DNA from 3 places in the Bermanella marisrubri genome. Region 2 is predicted to be linked to each of the others. Evidence: predicted binding sites of a transcription regulator. Region 2 holds the regulator's gene; each other region holds the start of a gene.
What was found. Region 2 encodes PhoB, which activates phosphate uptake and scavenging genes when phosphate is short. Its sites were predicted from a motif close to TGTCATANNNNTGTCANA; they were not measured.
Positions count from the first base shown of each region.

Region 1: HF888_RS13870 (alkaline phosphatase PhoX) is a predicted target of PhoB. The motif match lies at 2,014-2,031, and genes of this name have one in related genera.
Region 3: HF888_RS12015 (sigma-54 dependent transcriptional regulator) is a predicted target of PhoB. The motif match lies at 3,045-3,062, and genes of this name have one in related genera.

Region 1 is NZ_CP051183.1:2,988,592-2,993,296, reverse strand. It holds gene HF888_RS13885 (MBL fold metallo-hydrolase) at 1-41, shown strand, start outside; gene HF888_RS13880 (AraC family transcriptional regulator) at 54-1,073, opposite strand; gene HF888_RS13875 (GGDEF domain-containing protein) at 1,079-1,981, opposite strand; gene HF888_RS13870 (alkaline phosphatase PhoX) at 2,169-3,428, shown strand; gene HF888_RS13865 (TonB-dependent receptor plug domain-containing protein) at 3,479-4,705, shown strand, end outside.
Region 2 is NZ_CP051183.1:110,885-115,589, reverse strand. It holds gene HF888_RS00540 (GlxA family transcriptional regulator) at 1-114, shown strand, start outside; gene HF888_RS00535 (chorismate--pyruvate lyase family protein) at 206-730, shown strand; gene ubiA (4-hydroxybenzoate octaprenyltransferase) at 802-1,677, shown strand; gene phoB (phosphate regulon transcriptional regulator PhoB) at 1,775-2,473, shown strand; gene phoR (phosphate regulon sensor histidine kinase PhoR) at 2,484-3,785, shown strand; gene HF888_RS00515 (response regulator) at 3,786-4,673, opposite strand.
Region 3 is NZ_CP051183.1:2,586,187-2,590,891, forward strand. It holds gene HF888_RS12010 (sensor histidine kinase) at 1-1,063, opposite strand, end outside; gene HF888_RS12015 (sigma-54 dependent transcriptional regulator) at 1,552-3,018, opposite strand; gene fliS (flagellar export chaperone FliS) at 3,335-3,778, opposite strand; gene HF888_RS12025 (methyltransferase domain-containing protein) at 3,977-4,705, shown strand, end outside.

The sequences.
Region 1 (4,705 bases), 630 kb from region 2:
CTACTGAGCGCATGACTCGCCAAGTATATCGCGGATTATAAACTTATTTATCATTAAGTTTGCTTGAACTGGCTGGGGGTTAAACCACACCAGCGCTTAAAGGCGCGGCGGAAATTTGCCGTGTCTTTATATTTCAAAAATGAAGCTACCTTCTGATTTTCCCATTCCTTTTCTTTGAACAAATACAAAGCAACACTTAATTTCGATAATCCATCAAGGTGTTTAAATTGCGTTTGATGGGTCTTTAGTTTTCGTTTGAGTGTCGCACTACTCATGGCGAAGCAATCTGCCAAGTCATTTAAGCTCAATTCCTTATCTATATTGTTTGCGAGCACATCATATATTGTATATAGCAAGCCTGGCTGTATTGTGGATCGAACATTAGCTTGATGTGCGTGAAATAAACTTGGGCTGGCGGAGGCAAACGCTTGGCTCAGATAACGGATAGGTAATCGCATAACATCGAGAGGTGCCTGTGTGCGAAAATCACCTAAGTGAACTGTCATAAGTGGATCTAATTGTGAGTTTCCTTTACAGCTGAGAAAACAAGTCCATGGCCAGTGGGTTTGTGATAAATGTCGAATACAAGAAATCAGACCAGACATGTGGGCAGAAACTAAAAAGGGCTTTAAATCATCACAGCCATAGGCATCAATCCACTGTACGTAAAAATAGTGCTCGTCCCAATAGAAGCGTGGTTGTAGCAATGGAGAAAGTTCTGCTCCATAGTTTTCAAAAACATTAACGAGTTGTCTCAGGTTTTCGCAAAAGCTTAATAGTGGAGCCGCTTGGCTATAGTGGCCGGGCCAAAGACGATGACCTAGCAAGAACGCCAGTTCATCGTTAGCGAAAAGTCTCTTTGCATTTTTCATGCAGCAAAGTATTTGTTCCGCGCTAATTAATGTTTCGGGTTTGAGTAAATCCTCATAGAACAAACCTGTACCATGTAAAACCGTATTTAAACTGGCTTTGCCTTTACGAATACGGATAATGTCGAGCAATAAAAGTAGTTGGCCCTGTGCAAGATGAACCTTATGAGTTCTTTCATGATATTGCTGACGAGTAACAAGCATAGGGTCTAACTCATACCAATGGCATCTTTTTTAATAAGAGATTCATTGGCTCGATCAATGAGTGTCGAGATACTGTCAGGACTTCTCAGGGAGTCAGAAGCCAGCCCATAGCTAAGATCAATGAGTAATCGATGATTGCCGCCGCTAATTCTAAAGCATGTCTGGCGAATCATGTGACGTAACTCCTGTGCGATCATATGGGCGTCTTCAGGATTCGTATTGGGTAGGATTAAGGCAAAGCGATCACCTGCATAGCGGCATAATATGGCCGTATCTGGGATACCGATTAATAGCAAATCGGTAACTTGTTGTAGTAGTTTGTCCCCTGCATCAAAGCCATAATGTCGATTGAAATTATTAAACTCGCATATGTCGAGCATGACGATGGTTTGCTGGCTATTTTGAATGGATTGAGTGGCCAATACGTCTTTGATAAATTCTGCCTGAGAAAGTTGAGTTAGCTCATCAATAGTATGGTATTGGCGAACATAACCCTCGCGTTTTTGTAATTGACGATTCAAGGCTTGCTGCTCTTTATGCCAATGGAGTAAACCCAAGCTGAGGATTATGATTCCAAGAGGCATAAATCCGCTTTCGATCCAACCATTCCAATGTTGCGGATGAGGATTACCATACAACTCATCCAAGAAGTCCTGAAACAAGGCTAGGAATAGGCATGCCAAACCACACCATAACAAGTCAGTGACTCGTCCTTTGGGCCTAGACAATAAAATAAATGTCATCCACAAACCTGCTGCAATGGCACTGCCTCCTTCTCCGACTACATCCCACCAATCAATTTCAGACCATTCTTTGGCAATGCCTAGTTGGGAATTAATAGTAATAAGCGCCATTACTAATAGCAGTAATACTGTGATCTTGCGTTGGTGCAGGGTAATCCAGTTCATCTTGTCATTGACCTCATTTCTGATTCATAGCCTATGACGATTTTGTGACAGTTATATGAAGTAAATGATGAATGGGGGGTGCTTTTAGCTCACGCCTTTTTTGTTTCGATGCTTGCTTGTCATATTTCTGTTCCTACATGTAGCTAGCCTGTGCTTAATGATCTTTGTTTGTTGCAAGAGTTTTTCAATGAAAACTAGTCGTCGCGAATTACTAAGAAAAGCCTGCTTTGCTTCGGGTATGTTGGCCATGGGTCCTATGCTATGGGCCCATACTAATCCTGCTTCACCACGCAATGCGGTTCCACATGGGTTTAATAAAAAGCAAAGTAACTTAGCCGCTTTATCTAAAAACATGGTTGAGGTGTCTGTTGTTGGTGACCCTGAGACTCATGTGCGTATACCAGCAGGTTGTGAAATGCGCCTCGTAGCCAAATCCAATGAGACAGTAATTAATAGAGGCAGATATGAATGGCATTTTAATCCAGATGGTGGTGCCTGCTTCCCCACGGAAGATCAAGGCTGGGTCTATGTATCAAATTCAGAAATGAAGCAAAAAGGTACAGGTGGTGTAGGTGCAATCAGATTTAATCAAGAAGGTGAAATTATTGATAGCTACTCAATTTGTCAGAACACCACCAATAATTGTGCTGGAGGCATTACCCCATGGCACACCTGGTTAACCTGTGAAGAAGTGGCGGAAGGTTATGTTTATGAGTGTGATCCTTTGGGGAAAATACCCGCAAAAAAGATTCCAAGTCTAGGTAAGTTCAAACATGAAGCCGCTGCGGTTGATCCGAAAACCGGCATTGTGTATTTAACCGAGGATGAAGTCGATGGTTGCTTTTATCGTTATCGTCCATTTACACATACACCTGGTAGTAAAACAGATTTCCAAAACGGACAGTTGGAAGTCGCTTGCATGCAAGAAATGAAAGATACCGATATATGGCAGATGTATTGGTTGCCAATCAGCAAGCCCGAGCCTGATCTATCTCGATATTTACCAACGCGAAAACAAGTCAAAACGGCACAAGTATTCAAAGGCGGAGAGGGCTGCTGGTTTCATGATAGTGTCGTTTACTTTACGACAAAGCATGACAACTGTGTTTGGGCGCTTGATACACACTCACAAGAGCTAATTCGGATTTACGACCAAGCACGGGATCAGCACTTTGAACCTAAATTAAATGATGTTGATAACCTAACTGTGTCTGCCCAAGGGGACATTATCGTCGCAGAGGATGGTGCCAACATGCGCTTGGTCGTATTCAATCATCAGTCTAAACCATTCGAATTTGTTAATTTTCTTGGTCACGAAAAGTCAGAAATTTGTGGTCCCGCATTTAGTCCAGACGGGACACGTCTCTATTTTAGTTCTCAGCAAGGCATAAAAGGTGAGGCTGATGATGGCCGTACCTATGAGCTTCGCGGGCCTTTCTTCATTTAATTTTATCTATTCAATCAATCTAAATTAGGCAGTATCACTTGGGGAAATATATGAAAATACTTAATAAAAATACTCTAGCTCTGGCTATTTCTAGTCTTGCTTTTTCATCATCGGCTTTCGCCGAAGACAATACCATCGAACTACAAGGTTCCGATATGTCTATAGAAGAAGTTATTGTTCATGGTGAGATTGGGTATCGCAATCGAGTGGATACAATCGAGCAGGTTTTGGAATATGACCGTGGTTATTTTGAGCGTTTTGAGCCCTCTAGTGCTGGCGATGCATTGAAGCGAGTTCCCAGCGTGACGTTTTTGTCTGATGTCACTGAATCGGATGGTGCAAGATTACGAGGTTTAAATCCAGGTTATACGCAAATTTTGATTAATGGCGAAGCGGTTCCAGGTATCGGGCAAGATCGTTCATTTTTATTGGATCGAATTCCTGCTGAGCTTATCGAACGAGTTGAAGTCATTCGCTCCAATAGCGCTGACCGTCCAGGGGATGCTTTGGCCGGTGCAGTCAATATCATTTTACGCGATAGCTATAGTTTGGATGGTGCTTACGTGAAACTGGGCGGTGCTATTTATAGTGAAGAAGAGGAAGTAAAAGAGAGTCTGGCTGCTGTTTGGGGTGGCGAGCTGGCAGGTGGTCGTGCGGTCATTGGTGTTAATCGGCAGGGTCGTCTAAATCCAAAACAGAAAAATAGTCTGCGCTACTCTGATTCACCTGAGAATAACGCCAATTTTGCTACAGAAGAGTTTGATAATCGTGAAGATCAGAGCGATGTTCGTGATAGTACAGATACGTCTTTGAACTTTAACTATCAAAAAATGCTTATGGATGGTTCTGAACTTAAGTTTGATGGTGTGTATGTTGATACTGATAGAACCGAAAAAGAACGCTCATTTGAGTACGATAATCCAACGGCAACAACCGGGCCGGTGAACGAAGGCGGAAACTTACTCACAGATAACCAGCAACTTCAAGATATTGAGCAAAGCAACGCTAGCTTTAATGTGGCTTATAGTTTTTCCATGTTAGATGGCACATCAGAAGTCAAAGCAGGTTTCGCTCAGTTTGAAAGTACGAATGATAACAGAGAATCAGAAATTGACTTCGAAGACGCACAAAGTGTTATTGAAGATGAGCGTGAGCTGGAAGTATTTGAAGATGAAGAAATCAACATATCCTTTTCTCATGAGCGTAGCTTAAATGAGATGCTTACATTGAAAGCGGGAATAGATCTTCGCAGTAAAACCCGAGATACATCGATTAAA
Region 2 (4,705 bases):
CAACAGATCGCAGAACAAACTGGGCATGCGTCGGCAACGGTTTTTTGCCGTAACTTTAAATCCATGTTTGGTTGCAGCCCAAAGGAATATCGAAAGGATATGAATCAACCGTAACCGAGTTACATATATCAACATTTCATTATTTCCCTTGATTTTGCCACACCCATGACGCATCCTGCGCGCGCCTTATCTGTCAAATAAGTATATGTCTTTTCATTTTTGCACTCGCATACGAAACCAGTCTTGGGTTAATTTAAATCCCGTCCCTCGCAACGTGAATTCAGTTGAGTTACGTCATTGGTTGCTTGACGAAGGTTCGCTCACTAAGCGTCTCAAAAGCTTGGGGCGCTTTAGCGTTGAGATTATCAATACTGGCTATGGCCGCCCTTTTTTGAGCGAGGCTCGAGTTTTAGGCATTTCGACTCGACAACAGGTTTATATCCGAGAAGTGCGCTTGTGCGTGAACGGAGAGGCCTTAGTGAAGGCTAGAAGCATTATCCCAAGAAGTACCTTAACTGGCCCCGAGCGGCAATTACTAAAACTTAATAGTAAACCTCTGGGCGAATATCTATTCAACCACAGGTGCATGCATTTAGGCCCGATAGAAGTAAAACAAGGCCAAGTCGATAGCAGCTCTCTGTGGGGCCGTCGACGGGTTTTTTCTATTAATCGGAAGCCTGTTTTGGTGAGTGAGTTCTTTTTGCCTGCAATTCAAAACCATTGCGAATAGTCTTTGATGCTAGAGCAAACCAAATGGACAGGTTACACTTATGCTTCATTTCTGATGCACTGAATTAGAGCATGTCTTGGTTAATTGATCGATTCCCCAAATTACCTCTGTATTGGCAACTTACTCGCCTTAATCGCCCTATCGGTATTTATCTGCTCCTATGGCCAACTATGTGGGCATTATGGATTGCCGGTGAAGGTCAGCCCAGTGTTGCCAATGTCACCATTTTTATCCTTGGTGTTGTGCTCATGCGCAGCGCTGGCTGTGTAATCAACGATTATGCTGATCGACATGTTGATGGCCATGTTAAACGAACCAAGGAGCGTCCACTGGCACAGAAACTGATTAGTGAAAAAGAAGCATTGGGGCTATTTGCCGTCCTATGCTTAGCGGCTTTCATTTTGGTGCTGTTTACCAATGCATTTACTATTTATTTGTCGATAGGAGGTGTCGTTCTTGCAAGCCTCTATCCATTCATGAAACGTCACACTCATTTACCGCAAGTAGTACTCGGCGCCGCCTTCTCTTGGGCCATCCCCATGGCGTTTGCCGCGCAAACAGAATCCTTGCCCGACATTGTATGGCTGCTTTATTGTGCCAATGTTATTTGGACCATCGTGTACGATACCCAATACGCCATGGTAGATCGTGATGACGATTTGAAGGTTGGCATCAAAAGCACAGCTGTTCTCTTTGGCGACGGAGATAAAGTGATCATTGGCGTATTGCAAGCCATGACCATAGTCACTTGGATATTGATCGCAAACCAAATGCTCGCCACGTGGCCAATTTATCTTGCCATTGCCCTATCTGCTGGCTTGTTCGTCTATCATCAGTATCTCATTCGTGAACGCGACCGCGAGAGTTGCTTTAAAGCGTTTTTACACAATCATTGGGTTGGAGCCGTATTATTTGTTGGCCTAGTGGGTCACTATTTGTTGGCTTAGCAGGAAATATTGCCTGATATGGCGCCGTGTCACATATCTGTAATACTAAGCATGTGTAATGGCTCTGTAATGTAAGTAACCAGAATAGAGCACATCTATGAAACAGCAGGGAAAAAAGATCTTAATCGTAGATGATGAAGCATCCATCCGCGAGATGATCGCCGTTGCCTTAGAAATGGCCGGGTATGAGTGCATAGAAGCCAGTAATACCCAAGATGCATATAGCCTCATCATCGATGAACATCCGGAAATGATCCTTCTTGATTGGATGCTTCCTGGCACCAGCGGATTGGAATTCGCTCGCCGCTTAAAACGTGATGATCGTACTAACGAAGTCCCCATTATCATGCTGACCGCGAAAGGCGAAGAAGATAACAAGGTTTTGGGGTTAGAGGCCGGAGCAGACGATTACATCACCAAGCCATTTTCACCACGAGAGCTTGTCGCGCGATTAAAAGCCGTATTGCGTCGCACTACTCCTCAAGGAATTGAAGATCCCATTGAGGTGAACGGTCTAATATTGGATCCAGTTTGTCATCGCGTCAGTGCAAATGATGAAGCGCTAGATATTGGCCCTACAGAATATCGTTTATTGCAGTTTTTCATGACACACCAAGAGCGTGCTTATAGTCGAACTCAATTGTTAGATCAGGTCTGGGGTGGTAATGTTTACGTGGAAGAACGAACGGTTGATGTACACATCCGTCGTTTACGTAAAGCCCTTGGGTCAAATTATGAACATCTTATTCAAACCGTTCGTGGCACAGGGTATCGCTTCTCAACTAAAGCGTCTTAAGTAGTAGCCTATGACACATGATTGGCGCAGCGCCATCCGACAACTAATTTTTATATTGGGATGTGCTTATTTGTTCGGATGGCTCATCGGTCACACTGCATGGGTTATTAGCGCCTGTTTATTTGTTTATTTAGTTTGGCATTTAAAACAACTTCACAAACTCCATCTGTGGTTACAAGACCAAGAAGAAGAGCCACCTACAAGTCATGGGTTATGGGGTAGTACTTTTGATGATGTATATCGGCTACAACGCCGTAATCGAAAAGCTCGAGCACGCCTGAAAGCTGTTTTAAAGCGAGTACAAGACAGTACAGCTGCCTTAAAAGACGGCGTATTGATGGTCGACAGCAATGGTAACCTAGAGTGGTGGAATAAAGCCGCCTCACGCCTATTGGGTTTGCGCGAAGGCAGCGACATCAATCATCCCATAACAAACCTTGTACGTGACCCTAGCTTCAAAAGCTACTTCGATCGTATCGAATATGATACCCCCTTAGAGATTAACTCTCCTATTAATCACGACGTTCGTTTAGAATTTCACATCACATTATTCGGCCGACAAGACCGACTTATCTTATGTCGGGACGTAACACAGCTGCGTCACCTTGAAGCTATGCGCGAAGACTTTGTCGCGAATGCGAGCCATGAATTACGCACACCTCTAACAGTCATTTCGGGCTACTTAGAAACCTTTCTAGACTATCAAGATACTTTACCATCTCGATGGGGCCGCGCGATTAAGCAAATGCACGAACAAAGCCAGCGTATGCAGAACTTGATAAACGACTTACTACTGCTTAGCCGCCTAGAAACCACTCACAGTCCAGACCATAGCCCTGTCGCTGTCGTTTCAATGTTGAAGCGACTACAAGGGGACGCTATCACGATCAGCCAAAACAAAAAGCATAGCATTGAGCTCGAAGCTGAGGATGTGGATATTTTAGGTATGGATACAGAACTGAGTAGCGCCTTTGGTAACTTGGTCTTCAATGCAGTGAAATACACACCAGAGAATGGGAAGATCAAAATTCACTGGTACCGTGATGAGCAAGGGGTGCATTTAAGTGTCAAGGATAACGGTTTAGGTATAGATGAACGCCACATTCCTAGACTGACTGAGCGTTTTTATCGCGCCGATGCAAGCCGGCATAGCAACACCGGGGGAACTGGGTTAGGTCTAGCTATTGTGAAGCATGTTTTGCTGCGCCACGGTGGGCGATTAGAAATTAAAAGCAAGCTTGGGGCGGGCAGCGAATTTCTTTGTCACTTCCCCAGCTCACGCATAGTGAATAACCTGAAGCGAACAGGATAGTTATCCGCGCACCTTAGCAACAAACTTCGATAAAGCCGCAAGTTTTTCAGGGTCTTCATCTTCGTATTTCACCTGCATATTGAACAGCTCGCCGGAAATGCGTTTGTCAGGACTAATCACGGCACAAACAAAACAATTTACCCGTGCCACAATATCCTCCTCTTTAGAAACGATATCCACAACCACTTGATCAAACAATGTAGGAATTCCTTGCTCGCGTTTTACCACCAACACCATTTCACTGAGATTCAAGTCCTTCACAATACAGCGTAATTCGTTACCATCCGCTAAGCGCACATGAGCTAACGCAACGTTGCGAGCCGCTGCTTTGCTGACTTTTTTGGCTGGGGCGGGTGACGCAGAGCCACCCGTTAATAAGCTTGCACTGTTAGAGGCTTGAGATTTGGCTTTCGCCGCCGGTGCAGCAGTAGCTGCACCTCCCGTTAAAAGGCTTGCAGTATCACTGGATTGCTGAGCTTGACGCGCGGTTTTTTGAGGACTTGTTTTATAGAACTTGTAAATTAAACGTGCCAGCTTAGTTCCTAACTGCTCGTTGTTAAACGGTTTGCCAATATAGTCGCTAACACCCGCCTCTACTGCTTTTACAATGTGACTTTTCTCACTCCGGCTAGTGATCATCATGAAAGGAACGGTTTTGTAGTGATCGTCTTGGCGCATCCACTCGAGCAACTCTAGACCGCTCACATTAGGCATTTCCCAATCACATAACACGACATGAAAGTGCTTTCCGCGCATTAATTGCTGAGCTTGGGCGCCGTCTGCTGCTTCCTCTACTTTTGAATCTGGGTACTGGGCTTTTACCGCTCGCTTTACCAAGTCACGGATAAAGCTAGCATCATCTACTACTAATATTTTTAATGCCGCCATCGCTGTTTGTGCCTCACCCTAAACTCGTACCC
Region 3 (4,705 bases), 1.0 Mb from region 2:
TTCCATTGCTCTTGGTCGTAAAAAAGGGTTCTAGCATTTTGTTTTTAGCTTCGTCGCTGATACCAGGACCGTTGTCTTCTACCAACAACTCAATACCATTGTCATCAGCGGCTAAATGCACGTATACATGCGCCTCGATTGAGTGATTCTCAGCAGCTTCAATACCATTAGAAATCAAATTTTGTATGGCTCCCAGAAGACTTTCGCTGTGACATTGGATCGCGCCTTCATAGTCGTCAAAGCACAATTCAATATGAGCGTTAGGATACTGTTTAGTCAGTAACTGAATACTCTCTTTAAGCAGTAGCAATAAACCATTGCAGTCAAGCCGCTGATTTAAGGGCGCACTACCGCGGGCAAAAATCATCATGTCACGAACTTGTGCTTCAATGGATTTCAATTGACGCATTAATTTTTTTGAGAATTCATGGCGGATCTTAGCTTCGATGGATTCGTTGGAGAGATGCTCGGCATAGAGCATAGCGCCGCTAAGTGGTGTTCTTACTTGGTGTGCAAGGCTGGCAACCATTTTACCCATTTCAGTTAATCGCTGATGGCGCGCGAGCTTTGATTGTAACTCCCGCGTTTCCGTTTGGTCTGTCATTAAAACAATTTGGCCTGGTTCATTTTCTAGGCCAGACGTTTGAATACTTAAACGTTTTCCATTGCGCACTGATACTTCATGACCGTCATCTTCTTTTGGTCGAAAATAGGTTTTGATCACATCTCGCCAACGTTGGTGCTTAAGCTCAGATGTGTCGAGCATAGAGAGCGCAGCACGATTACATTCTTGTACATAGCCTTGACCATCTAATACAACCACTCCACCGGGTAGCAATTGTAAAAGTGAATCTAACCTGTCTGCTAGGCGCTCTTTCTCTTTTAGTTCGCGCATGCGTGCAGCACTCACCTCTGCCAATTCACCAGACAGCGCTTGCACCTGATTTTCTAAATTGGTGTAGCTTTCGGTAAGCTGCTGAGACATTTCATTGAATAATTCAAAGGCTTGACGTAAACCTTCTTTAGGTGGCGCATCCTGTACACTTTCATAAAATGATGTCATTACATCCACACCTTTTCTTTATTTATGAGCCAAATAAATGGCAAATTCATTCGATGTAGGTGTATTTGGCAATATGCGTGCCGGATTGAGTGTTGAGTGTTGAGTGTTGAGCTTGTTTTAGTTTTGAATTGTGAATGTTGAGTTATGAGTTGGACGTCATTCTCAGCTTGACTGAAATCTATCTAGTTAGTCTTGAATTGTGAATGTTGAGTGTTGAGTTGGAGGTCATTCTCAGCTTGACTGAAATCTATCTAATTAGTGTTGAATTGTGAATGTTGAGTGTTGAGTTGGAGGTCATTCTCAGCTTGATTGAGAATCCATCTAGTTAGTGTTGAATTGTGAATGTTGAGTGTTGAGTTGGAGGTCATTCTCAGCTTGATTGAGAATGCATTCAATTGATTTCGAACCGTAAAGTGTATACCCGATCAAGTCGGGCATGACGAATTAATTCACAACTCACAACTCACAACTCACAACTCAACACTCAATCAAGCTTCTTCTGCTTCTTTTTCTTTGCGTTGCAGACCGTATTTACGCATTTTTTCAACCAAGGTCGTGCGTCGAATACGTAACTTCTCGGCGGCTCGAGCAACAACGCCACTGGCATCATCAAGAGCTTGCTGAATAAGCGAACGTTCTAAATTAGTGAGATATTCTTTCAGATCAATACCATTTACCGGCAACAACGCTGGAGTATCCAATCCAACTAAGCCGGGCTCACTTGGCAGAATAGCGGCTTCTTGAATAGCCTCATCTTGTTCATCACCATCATCAATATGACGGAATTTTTTCGGCAGTTCTGGAACCCCTATGACCCCGTAAGGATGCAAAATTGCTAAGCGCTCCACCAGGTTTGCTAATTCACGAACATTGCCATGCCATTCATGACGACATAACGACATAATTGCAGCACTATTAAAACGAATTGAACCACGCTTTTCATTTTCCATTCGTGAAATTAATTCATTGAGTAATAAAGGAATATCTTCACGGCGATCGCGTAGAGGAGGCATTTCTAACGGGAAAACGTTAAGCCGGTAGTAAAGATCTTCGCGGAAAGTTTCCTCTTCGACCATAGACTCTAAATTTTTATGTGTGGCAGCAATAATACGTACATTCGTCTTAAGCGTCTTTGTACCGCCAACGCGCTCATACGTTCGCTCCTGAATCACACGTAATAAACGTACTTGCATGCTTAATGGCAGGTCACCGATCTCATCTAAGAACAAGGTTCCGCCTTCGGCCATCTCAAAACGACCTGCACGCGAAGCAATAGCACCTGTAAACGCGCCTTTTTCGTGTCCAAATAATTCACTTTCAATCAATTCATTCGGGATAGCACCACAATTTACTGGAACAAAAGGTCCGTCTCGACGGCTGCTGTGGTAGTGGAGATTGCGCGCAACGACTTCTTTACCGGTACCGCTTTCACCTGTAATAAGCACAGTGACATCTTTATCAGCCACTTGATGCATTAGTTCACGAACATATTGAATTTGACGACTAGTCCCCACTAGTGATCGAAACAGCTGAACGGGGCGCCTTTCCCCACGAGTGCGGGAATGGGCAAAATGCTCTCTAAATATCTGAGCACGATGAAGACTATCTAAAAGCTTGTTATAACTGGGTGGCATGGCCACTTGGGAAATGATTGAGCGTCTAGCATCGTCGGTAAGAGATTCCTGGGAGAGATCTGCATCACCCACGTACACAATGGGCATACCTTTATCCCATTCATTAATTTCGTCTACGGCTTGGGCCAATGTCTTATTGCCCGTACTGCCTAGCACAATGGCAACTAGCTCCATAGGGTCTTCAACTTGTGCAGCGACTTTTTTCCAATCGGCAAAACTGCTTTCTAGCGCTTCTTCGCCTAAAAAGTCCATCAAGACGTGCATGTCATGTTTGCGCTGCTGATCATCGTCCACTAAAAGGACTTTAATTTCTCGCCACACGATGCGCTCCCTAAACCCAATTTTTAAGTCATTTACTTGTAATCAAAAGTCGGTTATTTGACTAAGTAAGCTTAGTAAAGTACCCAACTTATGTTTGGTCAAATATATGACGAAGATTTTTATTATTATTGACATTTGGCGACATTCTTTAGGGAATTTTCCGCCAAAAATCACCTGCAAGGTTATTTTTGACAAAAAAAATGTGACGTGTAAACCATTTTCTTGAGTTTTTTATTCTTTATTATTTACATACTCATATTAAATGAGTGTTCAATTAACCGAATTCCATTTCGGTTACGACATTTTTCGCTGTCAACTACACGGATAAACCATTACCGACCTTGGCTTCAGCAACTTTCCCTTGGCTTTTTAACTGCTCGAAATCGCTACGAATACCTTCCCAACCAGCTTTTACCTCTAACATTAATCCCATTACTTCATTAATAATATCTATATCATTATGGACATTCGCCTGAAAAATACGACGTGTCATGTAGTCGTATAAACGTTCGAGGTTGGCACTTATCTCACCACCTTTGTCATGATCTAAAGACTCTTGAAGCGCTGAAATAATATCTGCAGCCTTACTTAGTTTGACGTTTTTCGCTTCAATATCATTTTGCTCTATATGCGCTTTCGCCATAGCTAAACGTGTTAGAGCGCCTTCCATTAGCATTAAGATAAGTTTATGCGGGTCAGCTGACATCACTTCGGTTTGTAAACTCACCTGACTGTATTCTTTTGCGCCTTTTGTATACATAGTACCCACCTTTTTGTGTCCTCCTTTTATAGCGGCAAGGATTAAATATTCTTTAACCCAATGACTAAAAAGCGGACAAATTTTTCCTTTTTTTTATCGTCAGTTTCACATAAGCAATTGTTTTTATTGGGTTTTATTTTTGGCACAACACCTGCATCGTTCAATGTATAACCAACTCATTAAAATGAGGTATCCCTCATGGCGAATACGGCGGCAATGAATACAAGCCAAAACAATTCTGCCATAGATGTATTGCAAGCCTTTAAAACAGAAAGGCTTGCAGCCTATGACCAGTATAGAAGCGCACAAGCGGAATCTCAGCACAATAAGAAGCAAGAGAAATTTTATTTAGCGCGTGAACACATAAGCAAAGCTCTAGCTTTACACATCGACAGTAACTGCTTAAACCTATTAGCCCGTATAGAACTAGAGTTGGGAGAAACGACTGCTGCCAATCAAGCTATCAACCAAGCTTTGTCCCTGGAGCCGGAAAACGGCGGCTTTTGGTATACCGTCGGTCACTGCCAAATGGCGGAGAAGCTCTATGAACAGGCAGCCATAAGTTTCGAGCAAGCAATAAAATTTTCTCCAAAACAAACGCTCGCAGAGATTAGCTATCCATTTGCTCTTGCTGAATCTGGGAACATAGTGAAAGCTTTTCAGAAATTTAGAGAGCTCGTCAAAACCCACGGTAATGATTCCACTATTCGGTCCCGTTTACTGAAATGTGCAAAGCTCATTTCCGCCGATTTCTATGATCCTGAATTAGAGCAAGATGTTTTAACTTACCTCAAGTGGACTGATGCTAATACTCATAACTTGTCAGGATTAGTTACCAGTTTAATCATTCATAAATATGCCATCGATGATACGGGTACCGCAGCAGGGTTTGAAGAACTTGCACATTGTGATTTATTTTTATGGTCT